One region of the Desulfovibrio sp. 86 genome, then DNA from elsewhere that is predicted to be linked to it. Evidence: predicted binding sites of a transcription regulator. Region 1 holds the regulator's gene; each other region holds the start of a gene.
The links. The regulator sigma-54, encoded in region 1, starts transcription at its own class of promoters, with help from an activator protein. The targets are predictions, from matches to a motif close to CTGGCACGGNNNNTGCTT.
Positions count from the first base shown of each region.

Region 1 (5,457 bases):
GCCATTGTGGGCAAGTACGTGGACCTGAAAGAAGCGTACAAAAGCCTGCATGAAGCCCTGATCCACGGCGGCGTGGCCAACCGTGTTCAGGTGAACCTGCGCTACGTGAATTCCGAAAACATCGACGCCAGCAATGTGGCGGAACATCTGAAAGGCTGCAACGGCATTCTGGTTCCCGGCGGTTTTGGCTACCGTGGCGTCGAAGGCAAGATTGTGGCCATCCGGTACGCACGTGAAAAAAAGGTGCCCTTCTTTGGCATCTGCCTTGGCATGCAGTGCGCCGTCATCGAATTTGCCCGCCATGTGGCGGAAATGGCTGACGCAAACTCCGAAGAATTCGATCACCGCTCCAAGCACAAGGTCATCTACCTCATGACCGAATGGTACGACTTCCGTACCAAGAATGTTGAAAAACGCGATGCGGGCAGCGACAAGGGCGGCACCATGCGCCTTGGAGCATACCCGTGCAAGGTTCTGCCCAACTCCCGCGCGTTTGAGGCGTACAAGAAAGAACTGGTTGAAGAACGCCACCGCCACCGCTATGAATTCAATAATGAATTCAAGGAAGCTCTGGCGGAAAAGGGCATGGTTTTCAGCGGCACCTCGCCTGACGGAAACCTTGTGGAGATCGTGGAACTGCCCGACCACCCCTGGTTTTTGGGCTGCCAGTTCCACCCCGAATTCAAATCCAGGCCCATGGACGCGCATCCGCTTTTCCGTGAATTTATCACGGCAGCCAAAAAGCACGCCAAGGTGTAAGGCTTGCACGATCACATCATCTTTTGATGACAGGAAGAAGGGAGGGCGACCTCCCTTCTTCCGTTTCAGGGCCAGAAGCCGTTCCTGAAGCCAACACCTTGAAAATAATGGTGCAAAGCTCGCGTCAGTACACGGGTCCCGTTGTTTTTGGTCGCGCAACCTCTGGCTATTGCATAATTTTTGCCACTATGGCACACTACTTGTAAATAAGATATTTTCTGCTGACCTTTCAAGACGGAACAGGCTCATGGCACTGGAACTTCGACAGCAACTAAAACTGACTCAGCAGCTCGTGATGACCCCGCAATTGCAGCAGGCCATCAAGCTGCTCCAGCTCTCACGCATGGAGCTTCTTGAGACTGTGCAGCAGGAAATGCTGGACAATCCTTTTCTTGAAGAATCCCAGGGCGATGACATTTCGACAGATCCTGGGGAAGACAGGCGGGAAAAAGCCGCCGAAGAGGTGTACGACCAAGACCTGGCCAAGGATGCCGACTGGGAGGATTATCTGGGAGAGTTCGCCAGCACTCCCCGCCTTGTACAGCCACGTGAGTACGAGGTTGCCGAAGATATTTCTCCCCTCGAAGCGCGCTATTCGGCCAAGCCCACCCTTGAAGGGCACCTGATGTGGCAATTGCGTCTTTCCTCACTCACCGAAGCGCAAAAAGACATAGGCGAAGTCATCATCGGCAACCTTTCTTCAGCGGGCTATCTGCATGCCAGCCTGGAAGAAATCGCGCAGATGACGGAATCGGAACCGGCAGACGTTCAGACAGTGCTTGAAAAGATACAACTGTTTGATCCCGTTGGCGTAGCCGCCCGCGATGCCCGTGAATGCCTGATCGTACAGATAAAAAGCCTGAAGTATGACCGCGACCCCATATTGCTTGAACTGGTGCGCTCGCACCTGGAGGACCTTGAGGCCAAGCGCTACAAGCCCCTGCTGCGCAAATTCAAGCTGGATATGGAGGAACTGAAAGAATATCTGGACATCATCCAGAGCCTTGATCCCCTGCCTGGGGCCAGTTTTGGCGGTGGCGAGCCGACCTATGTGAGCCCTGATGTTTTTGTGTACAAAATGGGTGATGAGTTCGTCATTCTGCTCAATGAGGACGGCTTGCCGCAGTTGCAGCTTTCCAACATGAGCCAGATGGACTTGAAGGGATCCTCGGATAAGGAAAAGGAATACTGTACAGAAAAAATGCGTTCGGCCAGCTGGCTCATCAAGAGCCTCTATCAGCGCCAGCGCACCCTGTACAAGGTGATGGAGAGCATTGTTCGTCACCAGCAGCCTTTTTTCGAGGATGGCGTGACGCGCCTGGCTCCGCTTATTCTCAAGGACATTGCTGACGACATCAGTATGCATGAATCCACGGTAAGCCGCATCACGACAAACAAGTATGTGGCGACGCCGCACGGAATTTTTGAACTGAAATTTTTCTTCAACAGCGGCCTGGAGCTTGATGACGGCAGCCAGGTCGGCTCCGAGAGCGTCAAGGCTCTCATCAAGAAATTCATTTCTGACGAAGATGCCAGGTCTCCCCTGAGCGATGAGCGCATCGGCGAGATGCTGAAAGAGCACCTCAAGGTCAACATTGCACGGCGCACTGTGGCCAAATACCGCACCGCTCTTGATATTCCGTCATCTTCAAGACGCAAGGAACATTTCTAATCCTGCCCCCGGCGCGGCAGACGCTGCGCTTCGCGTGAGGCGATACATATAAAAAAGATGGTTCATCAAATTTCCACCGTCGCTCAAAAGGCGGGTTCCACAGTTCTCCATGCCGGGAACTGACATCATAAGGAGGATTATATGAACATCTCTTTTGCCTTCAAAAACTTTGAAGCCTCCGACCATCTTAAAAAGTATGCCCGACGCCGCATGGAAAAGCTGGGGCGTTTTTTTGGCAAGTCTTCCGGTCTTGAGGTAAGCGTTGTGCTTACCGTTGACAAATTTCGCCACCGCTGCGAAGTGACAGTTGTCGGCGAAGGATTGCATATAAACGCAACGGAACAGACTTCAGATATGTACGCCGCCATCGACCTTGTGACAGACAAGGTCGAGGCGCAGATCAAGCGCCAGGTTTCACGGGTCAAGACGCAGCGCCGCAAGGCACGCTCCGACGATGTTGACGTCTTTACCTATAACCTCGACGCAGACGCTGAAGTGGCGCAACCGGTTGAAGGCACTGACCGCCTCGCCACCAAGCCGCTGCACCTTGACGAGGCGCTTATGCAGCTTGACTCCATTGGCAGTGAGTTTCTGGTGTTTTTCAACGCCGAAAACGGCCGCATCAACGTGGTGTACCGCACCCGCACGAGCAGCTACGCGCTGATTGACCCCGTCTTATAATTACGCCTGTTTCCGGCCGTCTGCTATCAGGCGGCCGGAAATATAGCAGGGGGAATCATGACTGCCACCACAAAGCAGCCACAAAAAACACCGGCTGCGCACCCCGCAGCCGAACTGCCGGTGGCCGTGTGCATTGTCACCGGCCTTTCCGGCGCGGGCAAAAGTACGGCCCTGAAAGTATTTGAGGATATGGGGCACTTTGTGGTGGACGGGTTGCCGGCAAGCCTGGCCCCCGAAATGGTAAGCATGATGTCTCGCCCTTCCATGAGCCATTTCAAGGGAATAGCCCTTGGCATGGACCTGCGCCAGAGCAACTTTCTGGATGAGATCAATGAAGCGCTGTCAGATCTCACCGCCCAGAACATTCGCCCCATGCTCCTGTTTCTGGAATGCAACGTGCAGGAACTGCTGCGGCGCTATGCCACCACGCGCCGCCCCCACCCTCTTGAACGCGAGGGCATGGGGCTTGAAACAGCGCTGCTTTCCGAGCGCAACAGCCTGCGCCCTTTACGGGAAATGGCTGACCTTGTTGTAGACACTTCCCGCTTCTCCATTCATGATCTGCGCCGGGCCATTCAAAAGCGCTGGAGCGACAGCAAAAGCAAGCTGCGGGCCATCAAGGTCAACATCATCTCCTTTGGCTTCAAATATGGCGTCCCGCGTGAGGCCGACTTCGTGTTTGACCTGCGCTTTCTCAGCAATCCATACTTTGTTGAAGAACTGCGCCCTCTGAGCGGCAAAGACAAGGCCGTGGCGCAATATGTTTTTGACAAGCCCAATGCACGCGAATTTCGGGCAAAACTTATGGACCTGCTGCTGTTCATGCTGCCGCTTATGGAAGCTGAAGGCCGCTACCGCGTCACCATTGCCGTTGGCTGCACCGGCGGCCGCCACCGCTCCGTGGCCATGGCCGAAGAAATCACGCAGGCCCTGAAGCAGGCAGACTACCCCACGACCCTGGAACACCGACATCTTGAACTTGGCTAGAAAAGCTGGCAGGCTCTGAGCCGAGAGGAATGCCATGACGGAAGAAAGCAAGAAGACACAGGTAGGGATTATTATTGTCTCGCATGCCGACTATGGTTCGGCCATGCTGCGCACGGCCGAATTCATCCTTGGCCCGCAAAGCGACTGTAGCTCCATCAGTGTGGACGTTGCCCATGAAGTTTCTGAAACGGTACGCCGCCTTACCGATGCCGCGCAACGGCTGGACAAGGGCGCGGGGGTCATTATTCTTACCGATATGTTTGGCGGCACGCCCACAAACCTCGCCCTCGCGCTGCTGGCCACCCACAAGGTGGAAGTGGTGACGGGCGCAAATCTGCCCATGCTGCTCAAGGTTTTTTCCTCGCGTGAAAAAAGCCTGGAAGAGCTGGCCCAGCTTGCCGGTGAGGCTGGCTCCAAAGGCATCGTTGTCGCAGGAAATATGCTGCGCAATAAAGCACGGGCCAAAAACGACGGCTAACATATGTGGTTTCGTGTGGATAATCGCCTGGTGCATGGCCAAGTCATTGAAGCGTGGTTGCCCTATACGGGCGCCAAGCATCTGATTGTCGCCAATGATGAACTGGCGGCAGACTCATTGCGTCAGCAGATAATCGAGCTCGCCGTGCCACAGCGCATCCTCACGCACTTCATCCCTGTACACGACCTGGCCATAACGCTGGACGCGTGTGGCGAAGACTGTTTTGTGCTCTTTGGCAATTGCCAGGACGCGCGTCGCGCGAGCAATGCGGGCATCATTATGGAAACTCTCAATATCGGCAACCTGCATTACGGCCCTGAAAAAATGCAAATCCTTCCTCATGTGGCGCTATCCGCCGAAGACAGGGAAGACCTGCGTTCCATCCAGCAGCATCTGGTGCTTCTTGATTTTCGCAGCGTCCCCACAGAAACCGTAAGGGGTCCCCATGAGCAGCTTATATGAGATGATGGCAACCGGGGCGCCTTACGCTTTTTTTTTGCCCTGGCTGGCGCGGCCCGCTCATCCTGCATTATCGGCATTGTTGACCGGCCCATCTGCCTTGCGCTCATAGCCGGAGCCGTCACTTCCGACTGGAGCCTGGCCCTGCCCCTGGGCATTATTTTTGAACTTCTGTGGCTGGATGCCCTTGAACTGGGCAGTGTCGTGCCACCCTACGGCAGCCTGAGCTTTTTACTGCTTTTTCCCATCTGCAGGCACTTTGACCTTGTGGAACCGGGCCGCCTGCTCATCCCCCTCATTCTTTGCATGCTGGCTGCTTACGCGGCGGCCTATGGCGAGCATCGCCAACGCATCAGCCAAAATCCCATGGTTGACAGGGTGGAAGCCTGGTGCGCGGGCAAGCCCAAGGGGGTCGCCCCCG
Region 1 covers NZ_LR738849.1:179,194-184,650, forward strand. Annotated here, with positions in the region: gene DESU86_RS00705 (CTP synthase) at 1-759, shown strand, start outside; gene rpoN (RNA polymerase factor sigma-54) at 1,007-2,431, shown strand; gene hpf (ribosome hibernation-promoting factor, HPF/YfiA family) at 2,573-3,112, shown strand; gene rapZ (RNase adapter RapZ) at 3,170-4,099, shown strand; gene DESU86_RS00725 (PTS sugar transporter subunit IIA) at 4,134-4,577, shown strand; gene DESU86_RS00730 (PTS sugar transporter subunit IIB) at 4,581-5,039, shown strand; gene DESU86_RS00735 (hypothetical protein) at 5,241-5,457, shown strand, end outside.

Region 2 (5,457 bases), 2.8 Mb from region 1:
CAAGGGCAAGCGCGAGCCCATGCGCATTTCTTACGGCGCTGAGCTTGACGAAGCTCTGCTTGAGATGGAAAAGCGCATTGTGGCCACCAACCTGCTCACGGACCGCTACCTGCCAAGCTGGGTAGCCCTCAAGCTGCTGGAAGGCGATGACGTCATTTTGAACGAGGTACGCAAGGCCGACCCCAAAACCGCTGCCGAACTTGAAGGCATGCGCAAAAAAATCGCCGACCATACGCGCGTTACCCTCAACGCCAGTCTTGAGTCCCTCATCACAGACCACCGCTATGGCTATATCCGCAGCATCCTGCGGGACGGCGTTTTTCAGCAGGATCCCGGCAAGGATCGCCTGGCCCTTTCCGACAAGCTGGACAAGGTGCTCACCAACGCGCTGTTTGGCCCGCTGCTCATGATTGGCGTGCTGTACCTCATGTTCTACGTCACCTTTAAGGTGGGCGACTACCCCAAGGGCTGGGTTGAAGACGGCTTTGCCTGGCTTGGTGGATTTTTGGGCGACGTGATGGCTGACGGTCTTGCCAAATCCTTGGTCGTGGACGGCGTTATTGCCGGTGTGGGCGGCGTAATCAGCTTTGTGCCGCTGATCCTCATCATGTTTGTCCTCATTTCCTTTATGGAAGACAGCGGCTACATGGCCCGCGTGGCCTACATGATGGACCGCATTTTCCGCTTCTTCGGCCTGCACGGCGCTTCGGTCATGCCCTACATCATTTCCGGCGGCATTGCTGGTGGTTGCGCCATCCCCGGAGCCATGGCCACCCGTACACTGCGCAGTCCCAAGGAAAAACTGGCGACCCTGCTGACCCTGCCCTACATGGCCTGCGGCGCCAAACTGCCGGTCTTTCTGATGCTGGCTGGCGCCTTCTTCGCTGATGATGCGCCCACAGTCATGTTCCTCATCATGCTTGTGGGCTGGGTCATGGCCCTGCTGGTGGCGCGCCTGCTGCGTTCTTCCATCGTCAAGGGCGAAGCGACGCCCTTTGTTATGGAACTGCCGCCGTACCGCATGCCCACACTGTTCAGCCTGTTGCTGCACTGCTGGGAACGCGCCTGGATGTACCTCAAAAAGGCCGGTACCATACTGGTGGCCATTTCCATCATCATCTGGGCGGGCATGACCTTCCCCAAAATGCCCGAAGATATGGCCGCGCCCTTTGAGCAGAAGATCGAGCAGCTTGAAGCCCAGATCGCCGCCTTCCCCGAAGGCGCTGAAGAGCGTACCGCCCTTGAGGAAGAGCTGACCGGCGTGCGCGACGAACAAGGTGAAGAAGAGCTGGCTTACTCCATTGCCGGACGCCTGGGCAAGGCTATCGAGCCTGCCACCATGCCCGTGGGCTTTGACTGGCGTACCGACATTGCCCTGCTGGCAGGCGTTGCCGCCAAGGAAGCCATTGTGTCCACCCTTGGCACGGCCTACGCCATTGGCGCGCAGGATCCCGAAGACGCCGCTCCCCTGGCCGAACGCCTGAAGAGCGACAGCAACTGGTCAAAGGCCACGGCGCTTTCCCTCATGCTGTTCGTGCTTATGTATTCTCCCTGCTTTGTGGCGCTCGTGGTCATCAAGCAGGAAGCGGGCAGCTGGGGTTGGCTGATTTTCAGCATGGTCTTCAATACGGCTGTAGCCTATGTGGTCGCCCTGGTGGCCTACCAGGTGGGCCGTTCCGTCTGGGGGGGATAATAGGGGATAATATGTTGCCTGCCTGCCGCGCCAGGGCCGTTTGAGCCTTTTGCACGGCATGGGCCCCGGGGCGTAACCCGCTCCGCCCGAAGGCAAATGCCCTCGTAACAGAGTGTCAGTCTTTCCATATATGCCCGTGCCGCGCCTTGACAAAAGGCTTGCGGCACGGGCATTGTTTTTGGGTTATCGGTACCTGTATAACAGGCTTTCGGTTTTGGAATTTTGGGCAGAGTACCCTTGGGGTAGACATCCTCAAGGGCTGAAGCGGTTTTATCTTTAAAAAATTCTATTTTCGTTAGAATCAAAGCCATGTTACGGTGTGCTGCACTTTCGTGCAGTAGTAGAGCATGTGACCTTTTTCAAAGGTAAAATGCCCAAACGACCAGGCTGCGTTTGCGGCTTTGGCGGCTTGTCTGTCCATGCGGCGATGGGCATAACGTGCACGTATTCAAGACGCGCACCGGGGGTTGTATGCTGATCCGGATTTTTTGTCTCTGTCTGACCATCTGCCTTGCCTTGGCAAGCCTTCCGGCCCTTGCCTGGGACGCCAGGGTTGTCCGTGTGGAGGATGGCAACACCATTTCCGTCAGCAAGACCGGCAAAAGCGATGACGCCGAGGTGGTGCTGCGGTTTTATGGCATAGAGGCCCCGACCCTGAACCAGCCCTTCGGGGCGGAAGCTCGTCAACGCCTTGCCGAGATCATGCCGCGAGGCACAAGGGTAACGGTGGAACCCGTGGGCGAGAGCGAGTCGGGCACCATAAGCGCGCTTATTCAGGTTGGGGGCGCATCTGTTAACTATCAGCTGGTGATGGAAGGGCTGGCCTGGATTGACAGACAAAATTGCAGGGCTATCTTTTGCCGCCGCTGGATGATACAGGAACACCAGGCTGTTGTAGAGAAGCGGGGCGTGTGGGGCCTGAAAATAGGCACTCCGCCCTGGCAGTGGGGCAGATAAAACAACCGGAGCAGATATGAATGTCACGGGTTCGCAGGAATTGCGGGAATTTCTTGATGGCTGGAAAATCGACCCCCAGAATGCCAAGGCGGCTTTTACAGCCTATATGGACTTTCTGGCCGCGCACAGCGGCATGAGTTTTACCTTCAAGGCCAGACCCGGCGTGAGCTACTCGTTGCGCGCCCGGCACGCCGCCCAGACCAAACGTGAACTCTTTGTGCTGCTTGACGTGGTGGACGATGAGCCGGATAATCGCTGGCTGTCTGTCTGCTTTTACAACAACATGGTCACGGACGCTGAAGACAAGGGCGACTTTGTGCCCGATGGCCTGATGGACGAGGATGCCCGCTGCTTCAACCTTGAAAAAGACGACGCCCACATGCGTGACTACATTATGGCCCGTCTGGCCGAAGCAGCACGCAACGCCGATAAAAACGTGGAGTAACATGCTCGCTGTACATGCCGCGCCCTGCGTGGCCATAGATTTTGAAACCTCCGGGTACGCGGCCCACAGCGCCTGTGCTGTGGGCCTTGCCCGTATTGAGGACGGGAGCGTTGTGGACCGGCTTTACAGCCTCATACGCCCGCCGTCTTCCCGGGTCATGTTTACGGAAATCCACGGGCTCACCTGGCCCATGCTCAAAGACGCGCCCACCTTCGCCGAAGTCTGGCCTCAAATGAAAGCCTTCATGGACGGGGCCGACGCGTTGCTGGCGCACAACGCCTCTTTTGACAGGCGCGTGTTGCAGGCCTGCTGCCGCGAGGCCGGGGCCGAAACTCCCAGATACCATTTTTTGTGTACGCTCAAGGGCGCGCGGCGCAGCCTGCCCCTGCCTTCCAAGAAGCTCAACCATGTCTGCGAGCATTTCGGCATTGCCCTTGACCACCACAACGCCGAATCTGACGCTGCGGCCTGCGCAGAGGTCTATCTGCGTTTGCGGGCTATGGGCGTCACCGACGGCCAGATGCGCCTGTAAGATGCGCCTGTAGACAATGCCGCCGCAGAACCTCGCAACGCATTGACCCAAGTTCCGCTGCCCCGAAGTGCCCGCCAGGGTATGCCGGGACCTGAAAACCTCTGGCCCGTCCTCGTCAACAAAATGGCGATGTCCGGGCCAGAGGTTTTTATTTTTTTGTAATTTTTCAAATAATACTCTGTTTTTATTAATATAAATAAAAATGGAACAGGTTTTGCTTGCGCCTTGTCAGCAATCCATAAGGACTGCGGGAGGCATCATGAAAAGTTTGTTCAGCAGTCAGGTCGGCCTGGTCGGCACGGTCATGAACATGCAGCTTCAAAGGCAGAATGTCATTGCCGGCAACTTGTCCAACATTGACACCCCCAACTACAAGCCGCGTGAACTGAGCTTTGAAAAAGAGCTTCAGACCGCTCTCGGGCAGAATATGGAAGGGCAGATGAGCCGTACCAGCGAGGAGCACATTCCCTCGACCTTTGATCCTGCATCCTTCAGGCCCGAGTGGTCGGAGGCTTTCAAGCCCAGACTTATTCACGGTGAAGACCGCGTGAACCTTGATAAGGAAATGGCCAAGCACGCCAAGAACCAGTTACAGTTTACGGCCCTGGCCCAAGTTCTGACAAAAACGTTTGAAGGCGTGAATAACGTCATACAGGACGGCAAGCAGGCCTAGAGCGATTTCTCTAGCGATGCTGTCGCCATCCGTAAGGCTTCTTCGTCGCCTAACGGCTGCCGCTTGAAATTGCTCTAGCGGATGCGGGAGCAGACGCCCGCAGCGGAGGCGTAAGCGCAGTTTATCTGCGCGGTTAAACGCCGGAGCGAGCGTCTAGTAAGCATTGAGAATAGATATTCTCAATGCGAAAATGCTCTAAGAAGCGCCGTCCGGTTGACGGGCAGAGCTTCCTCGGTTCGTCGTGCAGCAAACGCAGGGCAGGGTTGGGCGGTCTTCAGGGATTTTTGAGCATCAGGAGGACGTCATGGATTTCATGACAGCATTTGACATAAGCGCATCGGGCCTTGCGGCCGACCGTACGCGCATCAATACCATTTCAATGAACCTGGCCAATGCCAAGACCACGCGCACGCCCCTGGGCGGTCCTTACCGCAGGCGTACCGTTGTGCAGCAGACGGCTGATGTGGACGATCCCTTTTCCGTCCACATGCAGTCGGCCCTCGACCGCTCGGTCAAGGGGGTGCGCGTCATGGCCGTGACGATGGACAACCGCCCCTTCAAGCGCGTGTATGAGCCGGGCAACCCCGACGCCAATGCCGAGGGGTACGTGATGTACCCCGACATCAACGTGGTGGAGGAAATGGCCAACCTCATGACGGCCCAGCGCAATTATGAAGCCAACGTCACCACAGTGGACGCCGTCAAGGGCATGTACGTCAAGGCTCTTGAAATCGGGAAATAACACCGGGCATCCGTTTTTACGGGCATACGGAACCAGCGAGTAGCGTCAGGAGAACATCATGAGCATTCAGGCAACGGGCATGCGCGCCTATAGCGAAGCCATACAGCATTTCAGCAAGGTTTCAAGCAGCTTGCAGCAAGGGTCGGCGGTCGGCGGGCAGACGCTTTTTTCCCGCACTCTGGATCAGAGCCTTGCCCGCAGCCAGGTGGATACCGGTGAAAACTTTGGCGCACAGGTGGACAAGATGCAGTTCCCCGGCAAGGCTTCAACGCCGGTGATGCCCGAAAACAGCTTTACGGGAACGCTCAAAGACTCGCTCAACAAGGTCAGTCAGTTGCAGAACGTGAAGGATAAAGCCATCGACGACTTCGCTTCCGGCCGTACGCAAAACGTGCAGGAACTCATGATCACCATG
Region 2 covers NZ_LR738849.1:2,967,576-2,973,032, forward strand. Annotated here, with positions in the region: gene feoB (ferrous iron transport protein B) at 1-1,693, shown strand, start outside; gene DESU86_RS12190 (thermonuclease family protein) at 2,165-2,650, shown strand; gene DESU86_RS12195 (hypothetical protein) at 2,667-3,095, shown strand; gene DESU86_RS12200 (3'-5' exonuclease) at 3,097-3,627, shown strand; gene flgB (flagellar basal body rod protein FlgB) at 3,887-4,300, shown strand; gene flgC (flagellar basal body rod protein FlgC) at 4,605-5,042, shown strand; gene fliE (flagellar hook-basal body complex protein FliE) at 5,101-5,457, shown strand, end outside.
Region 2: flgB (flagellar basal body rod protein FlgB) is a predicted target of sigma-54. The motif match lies at 3,830-3,847, and genes of this name have one in related genera.

Region 3 (5,457 bases), 3.1 Mb from region 1:
GGGCGTCGCCCTTTGCGGCAGTCCGCGTACAGGGTGAACTGGGGAACAAGAAGAAGCTGGCCGCCAAACTCTTCAAGCGAAGTATGAAACTTGTTGGAGAGTTCGCCCTGACCGGGAAAGATACGCAAACCAAGCAGTTTATGAGCCATACCCTGAAATGCCGGGCTTGTGCTGAAATCAGGCCCGTCTTCCTGACCAAAGCCCACCAGAGCCATAATGCCAGGGCCGATGGCCGCCACCTGGCGGCCATCAACGCTGACGGAAGCTTCCGTGACCCTTTGGGCCAGAATACGCATCAGGAATGCCCCATGGGTTCTTCGCCATTCCCGGCCGCGTTGGGCACTGTACCGTTTTGCGCCTTGCGCTGCTTGCGTTTGGCCATCTTGGCTTCTTCCTCTTCGCGCAGGGCGCGTCTGAGTACTTTGCCCACAATGGTCTTGGGCAGTTCCTTGCGGAACTCCACAAGGCGCGGCACCTTGTATCCGGCAAGCTTCTGGCGGCACCAGGCGATGATGTCAGCCTTGGTGAGCTCTTCCCCTTCCTGGGGCACAACATATGCCTTGAGCACCTCACCGCGAATATCGTCGCGTATGCCCACGCTCACCGCTTCCTGAACCTTGGGGTGTTCCAGCAGCACTTCATCCACCTCGCGGGGGTACACGTTGTAACCGCTGACAATGACCATGTCCTTCTTTCTGTCCACAATATAAAAATAGCCGTCTTCATCCATGGTGGCCAGGTCGCCGGTATAGAGCCATCCGTTGCGCAGGGCGCTGGCCGACTCATCAGGCCGCCGCCAGTAACCGCTCATGATCTGCGGGCCTGAGACGATAAGTTCGCCCATCTTGCCGGGGGGCAGGGTCAGGGAACCGCCTTCCATATCCACGATGCGGGCGTCGGTGCCGGGCAGGGGCATGCCAATGGAGTTGGGCTTCTGCCCCTGTCTGCCCAAGGGGTTGCAGTGGGTGATGGGCGATGCCTCCGTAAGCCCGTAGCCCTCAAGAATGGACGCGCCGGTGGTTTCCTGAAACTGGCGGAAGATTTCTCTTGGCAGCGGAGCCGAGCCGGACACGCATATCTTGATGCTGTGCAGGTTGAACTGCGCCAGATTTTTCTGCTGTAAAAGAGAAATGTACACCGAAGGTGCGCCGGGGAAAATGGTGGGTTTGTGCTTGGCGATGAGGCGCAGCACGTCCTGCGGCACGTACCGGGGCAGCGGCAGAGTGGTGGCAGCCAGGGCAATGGGGATGATAAGCCCGGTCGTAAGACCATACACATGAAAAAAAGGTAGAAGCGATATGAAGGTGTGGTGGTCTTCTGCCTTGACGTTGATGATGTCCAGCACCTGTCGGCAGTTGGTGCCCAGGTTGGAATGCGTAAGGGTAACGCCCTTGGGCAGGCCCGTGGTGCCTCCCGTGTACTGGAGCATGATCGGGTCATGCATGGGGTCGGCGATGGGGGCGGAATAGCGCTCCGCACCCTTGAAGATTTTTTTCCACTCAAAAACGTTTTTGCCGTCGTAGGGGATGGGGGCTTTTTTGCTGCGGCCCTTTTTAAGGCGATACAGCCAGTTCAGGGGAAAAGACAGGGCGTCAGCCGCGCCGGTTATGATAAAATTGCGCAGGGGCAGGCGGTCACGCAGGGCGGAAACGCGCGGCCAGAGCATGTCGAGCATGACAATATGTTCCGCCCCGGAATCCTGCATATTGGCCATGATCTCTTTTTCCATATACAATGGATTGGTCATGACCACCACTGCCCCGGCCTTGATAATGCCCCAAAAGGCGATGACCGTCTGCGGCATGTTGGGCATCATGAGGGCGACGCGCTGGCCGGTCTTTACGCCAAGGCGCTTGAGCGCCCCTGCGAAAAGTTCGGCAGATTCGTGCAGCTTTTTGTAGGAAATGCGCGTGTTATGAAAAATGATCGCCGGGCGGTTGGGATACTTGTCCGCAGCTTCGTCCAACATGGCGTACAGAGGCTTGTCCCACGGCTCGGTAATGCGGGGGACAAAGGCGTCATAGTGGGCAAACCAGGGACGGTACAGTTCTGTGTTCATGGCGATCCTTATGGAATCAGATGTCGCGTTGCAATGGAGAAGGCGGCACAAGAGCGGGGCAGTCTTGTGCCCACGCGGTAACAGCGGCGTATGCCTTGATGCCCTCGGCGCGGCCCGTAAAGCCCAGTCCCTCCTCGGTGCTGGCTTTAAGATTGACGCAGGCGGGCGGCAGAGCCAGCAGGCGAGCGATATTTTTTCTGATCTCTTCGCGGTAGGGGGCAAGGCGTGGCGTCTGGGCAACAACTGTCATATCAGCGTGGCACAGGCGCACGCCTGCCTGCCGCGCCATGTCCAGAGCCTGATCCAGCAGAAGCGCCGAAGAAATATTGTCAAACCGGGGGTCTTTGTCGGGAAAGTGCTGGCCGATATCGCCCAGGCCCGCGCAGCCGAGCACGGCATCGGTAAGGGCATGGAGGAGGACATCGCCGTCAGAGTGGGCCACAACCTCGGGGCCTGCGGGAATGAGAATTCCCCCCAGCCTCATGGGCCGACCAGGGCCGTAACGATGCACATCATAGCCCATGCCGGTACAGGGACGTGGCAGGGCAGGGGCCTCCTGCAAAAGGGCCAGATCATCGGGATTGGTAATTTTCACGTTGGCAGCCTCGCCTTCAACCACATGAACGCTGTGCCCAAGGGCTTCCAGCAGGGAGGCGTCATCAGTGACGCTCAGTCCCGTTTCCCTGGCATGGGCATGCGCCTGGCGCAAAAGGTCGGAAGAAAAACCCTGCGGCGTCTGAACAGCCATAAGGGCCTGACGCGGCAAGGTTCCTGTGACAAGGCCGTCAGCAACGGTCTTGATGGTGTCCGTCACGGGCAGGGCCGGAATGACCCCGCACGCGCCGCGCTGCAAAGCTTCGCACACGCGACGCACCAGAGCGGGTGTCAGGAAAGGGCGCGCCGCGTCGTGGATAAGCACATGACGGACGTCTGCGGGCAACACGGACAGGGCGTTCCGTACGGAATCCTGACGCATTTCGCCACCGACAGCCGTGAGCCAGGGAATGCCCAGGTCTTCGGCCGCATGAAGCTCGCGCAGGCGCTCTTCGTGTTCTGCATGTCCGTTTTGGGGAAAAACAAAAACAATGCCCGCCACTACCGCGCTGCGGCTCATGGCCCTAGCGGAGTGCCAGTACAGGGGCGCGCCCCGCCAATGCAGAAACTGCTTGGCGCGGCCGTCAGCGGCGGCGGCAAGGCGGCTGCCCTGCCCGGCCGCCAGAAGTATGGCCCAGGGCTTGATCTGCCCTGGGAGGGGGATGGAACTTTCAGGCATGATTGAGCCTTTGGCTGACAGTATGCGGGAGTCGGACTGTAAGCCGGGTTCTGTCACAACGGTTGCCCGTGTGTGACCGTCATTCCTCTAGGAGTACGGTTGCCCGCACCCTCAAGCAACCTACCCGGAAGGCTGTGGCCGGGCCAGCCGCCTTCCCTATTTGGTCTTGCTCCGAACGGGGTATGCCGAGCATGCCGCGTCACCGCGGCATCTGGTGGTCTCTTACACCACCGTTTCACCCTTACCCGACCAAGGTCGGGCGGTTTGCTTTCTGTGGCGCTGTCCGAGGGTCGCCCCTCCTGGGTGTTACCCAGCGTCCTGCCCTGTGGAGCCCGGACTTTCCTCCCCGGGTTTTCACCCGCGGCGACGGTCTGTCCGACTCCCGCAATCTGTGGCTGCATGGGCGGCAAAGCACGCCGCAAGACCGGATCGCATCATCTTTATGGGAGCGATCCGGTCTTGGCTCATGAGCCAAAAGTTTTAGTCAGTCAGCGTCTGCGGCTTGGGGGCGCATTGCGGCGCATCAGCCACGCTGAAGTGCTCGCACCAGAAAATGAGGCGCTGGCAGTTGGGGCAACTCAAAATCTGCTGGCCGCGCTGCAGTTCGATGAAAGACTGCGGCGGAACGGCAATGTGACAGCCAGAGCAGATGCCTTCTTTAACAGCCACAATGACGGGATGTTCCAGGCGTTCACGGATGAATTCGTAGCGCATGAAGACGGGCTGGGGAATGGCTTTGCTGACCTCGGCGCGTTTGGCATTGAGCTCGGTAAGCGCGGCATTGCCTTTTTGCAGCTTTTCTTCAAGGCCGTCACGCTTAACTTCAAGTTCGGCCTTTATGCCCATATGGGTGAGATCAATTTCGGCCAGCGCGTCTTTCTGGAACTGCAGTTCTTCCATGAGAGTCATTTTTTCTTCTTCACGGGAGCGGTTCACTTTTTCCATGCTGTCCATTTCACGCATCATGGCATGGTATTCGCGCGTATTTTCCACCTGCATAAGCTTGTTCTTGCTTTTCTTGATGCGGGCGCTGTCATCATCGATTTCAAGCGACAGGCGCTTTTGCTGATCCTGAAGGTGGGTCAGCTTGTCCACTATATAGTTGCGTTGCGTTTCGCTGGCGCTGAAACGCTGTTCAAGCGAATCCAGTTCGCTGGGGGCACGCTCCATTTCCTGCCGTACTGTGTGAATGGCGTCATCAACTTTCTGCAGCTCAACAAGCTGCTTTATCTGTTCAAAGTAAACGGCATTATTCATTTATTAGATCCTCCTGAGGATTCATGACAGGGCAACGGTGCGAAACGGGGATGCAGAAGGCACAAAGTGCACTGCGACACCGTGAGCACGTTGTTGGAGCACGTGGCACATACGGCGCATCATTTCTTCTTCAAGGCTGTGGTGACCCACATCCAGAAGCGGGATTTCAGCGTCCAGCGCAGTGTGGTATTTTACATCACCAGTAATGAACAACTGGGCCCCGGCCTCATGGGCCGCAGCCAGCAGTGATGAACCGGAACCGGTGCAGTATGCCAGCCGGTCTATTTTTCCTGGGGGCGGCCCGCTCAGGGTCGCCGTGGAAAGATCAAGAATGCTTTCAAGCGCGCGAATGATGTGCTCGACAGTCTGGGGCTGCGGCAGGTCGCCCGCAAGGCCGTATCCCAGCATATGCCCGTCCGCGTCGGCAGGGGCTACCGGTTCAAGCACAGTCAGGTTGTCAAGCCGCAAGTCTGTGGCCAACCAGCCCGCAGGCCCTCTGGGGTTGACGTCCAGCGAGGTGTGGGCCGCGTACAGGGGAACATCCGCGCGCAAAAGCAGGCGCAACACGTCATGGTATGCGTCAAGTTTTGCCGGCAGCGAGGGCTTGAGCGTCAAGGGGTGATGGCTCAGGATGAACTGCGCTCCAAGATCAAGGCATTGCCTGACGGAGTGCGGCGTCGGGTCAAGGCAGACCGCGATGCTGTTGACCTCATGCCGCAAGCTTGCCACCTGAAGCCCGGAAATGTCCCACGGGGCTGCTGCCTTCAAAGGCGCAACTTCTTCAATGGTGTTAATTAATTCAGCTACTTGCATGTATGTGCTCCACCATAAAAAACGGCGCTTTCTTGCTGTGCAGAGAAAGCGCCAA
Region 3 covers NZ_LR738849.1:3,276,940-3,282,396, forward strand. Annotated here, with positions in the region: gene dtd (D-aminoacyl-tRNA deacylase) at 1-296, opposite strand, end outside; gene DESU86_RS13470 (long-chain-fatty-acid--CoA ligase) at 296-2,059, opposite strand; gene ispD (2-C-methyl-D-erythritol 4-phosphate cytidylyltransferase) at 2,076-3,299, opposite strand; RNA gene rnpB (RNase P RNA component class A) at 3,356-3,715, opposite strand; gene DESU86_RS13485 (zinc ribbon domain-containing protein) at 3,813-4,589, opposite strand; gene DESU86_RS13490 (Nif3-like dinuclear metal center hexameric protein) at 4,611-5,402, opposite strand.
Region 3: ispD (2-C-methyl-D-erythritol 4-phosphate cytidylyltransferase) is a predicted target of sigma-54. The motif match lies at 3,462-3,479, and genes of this name have one in related genera.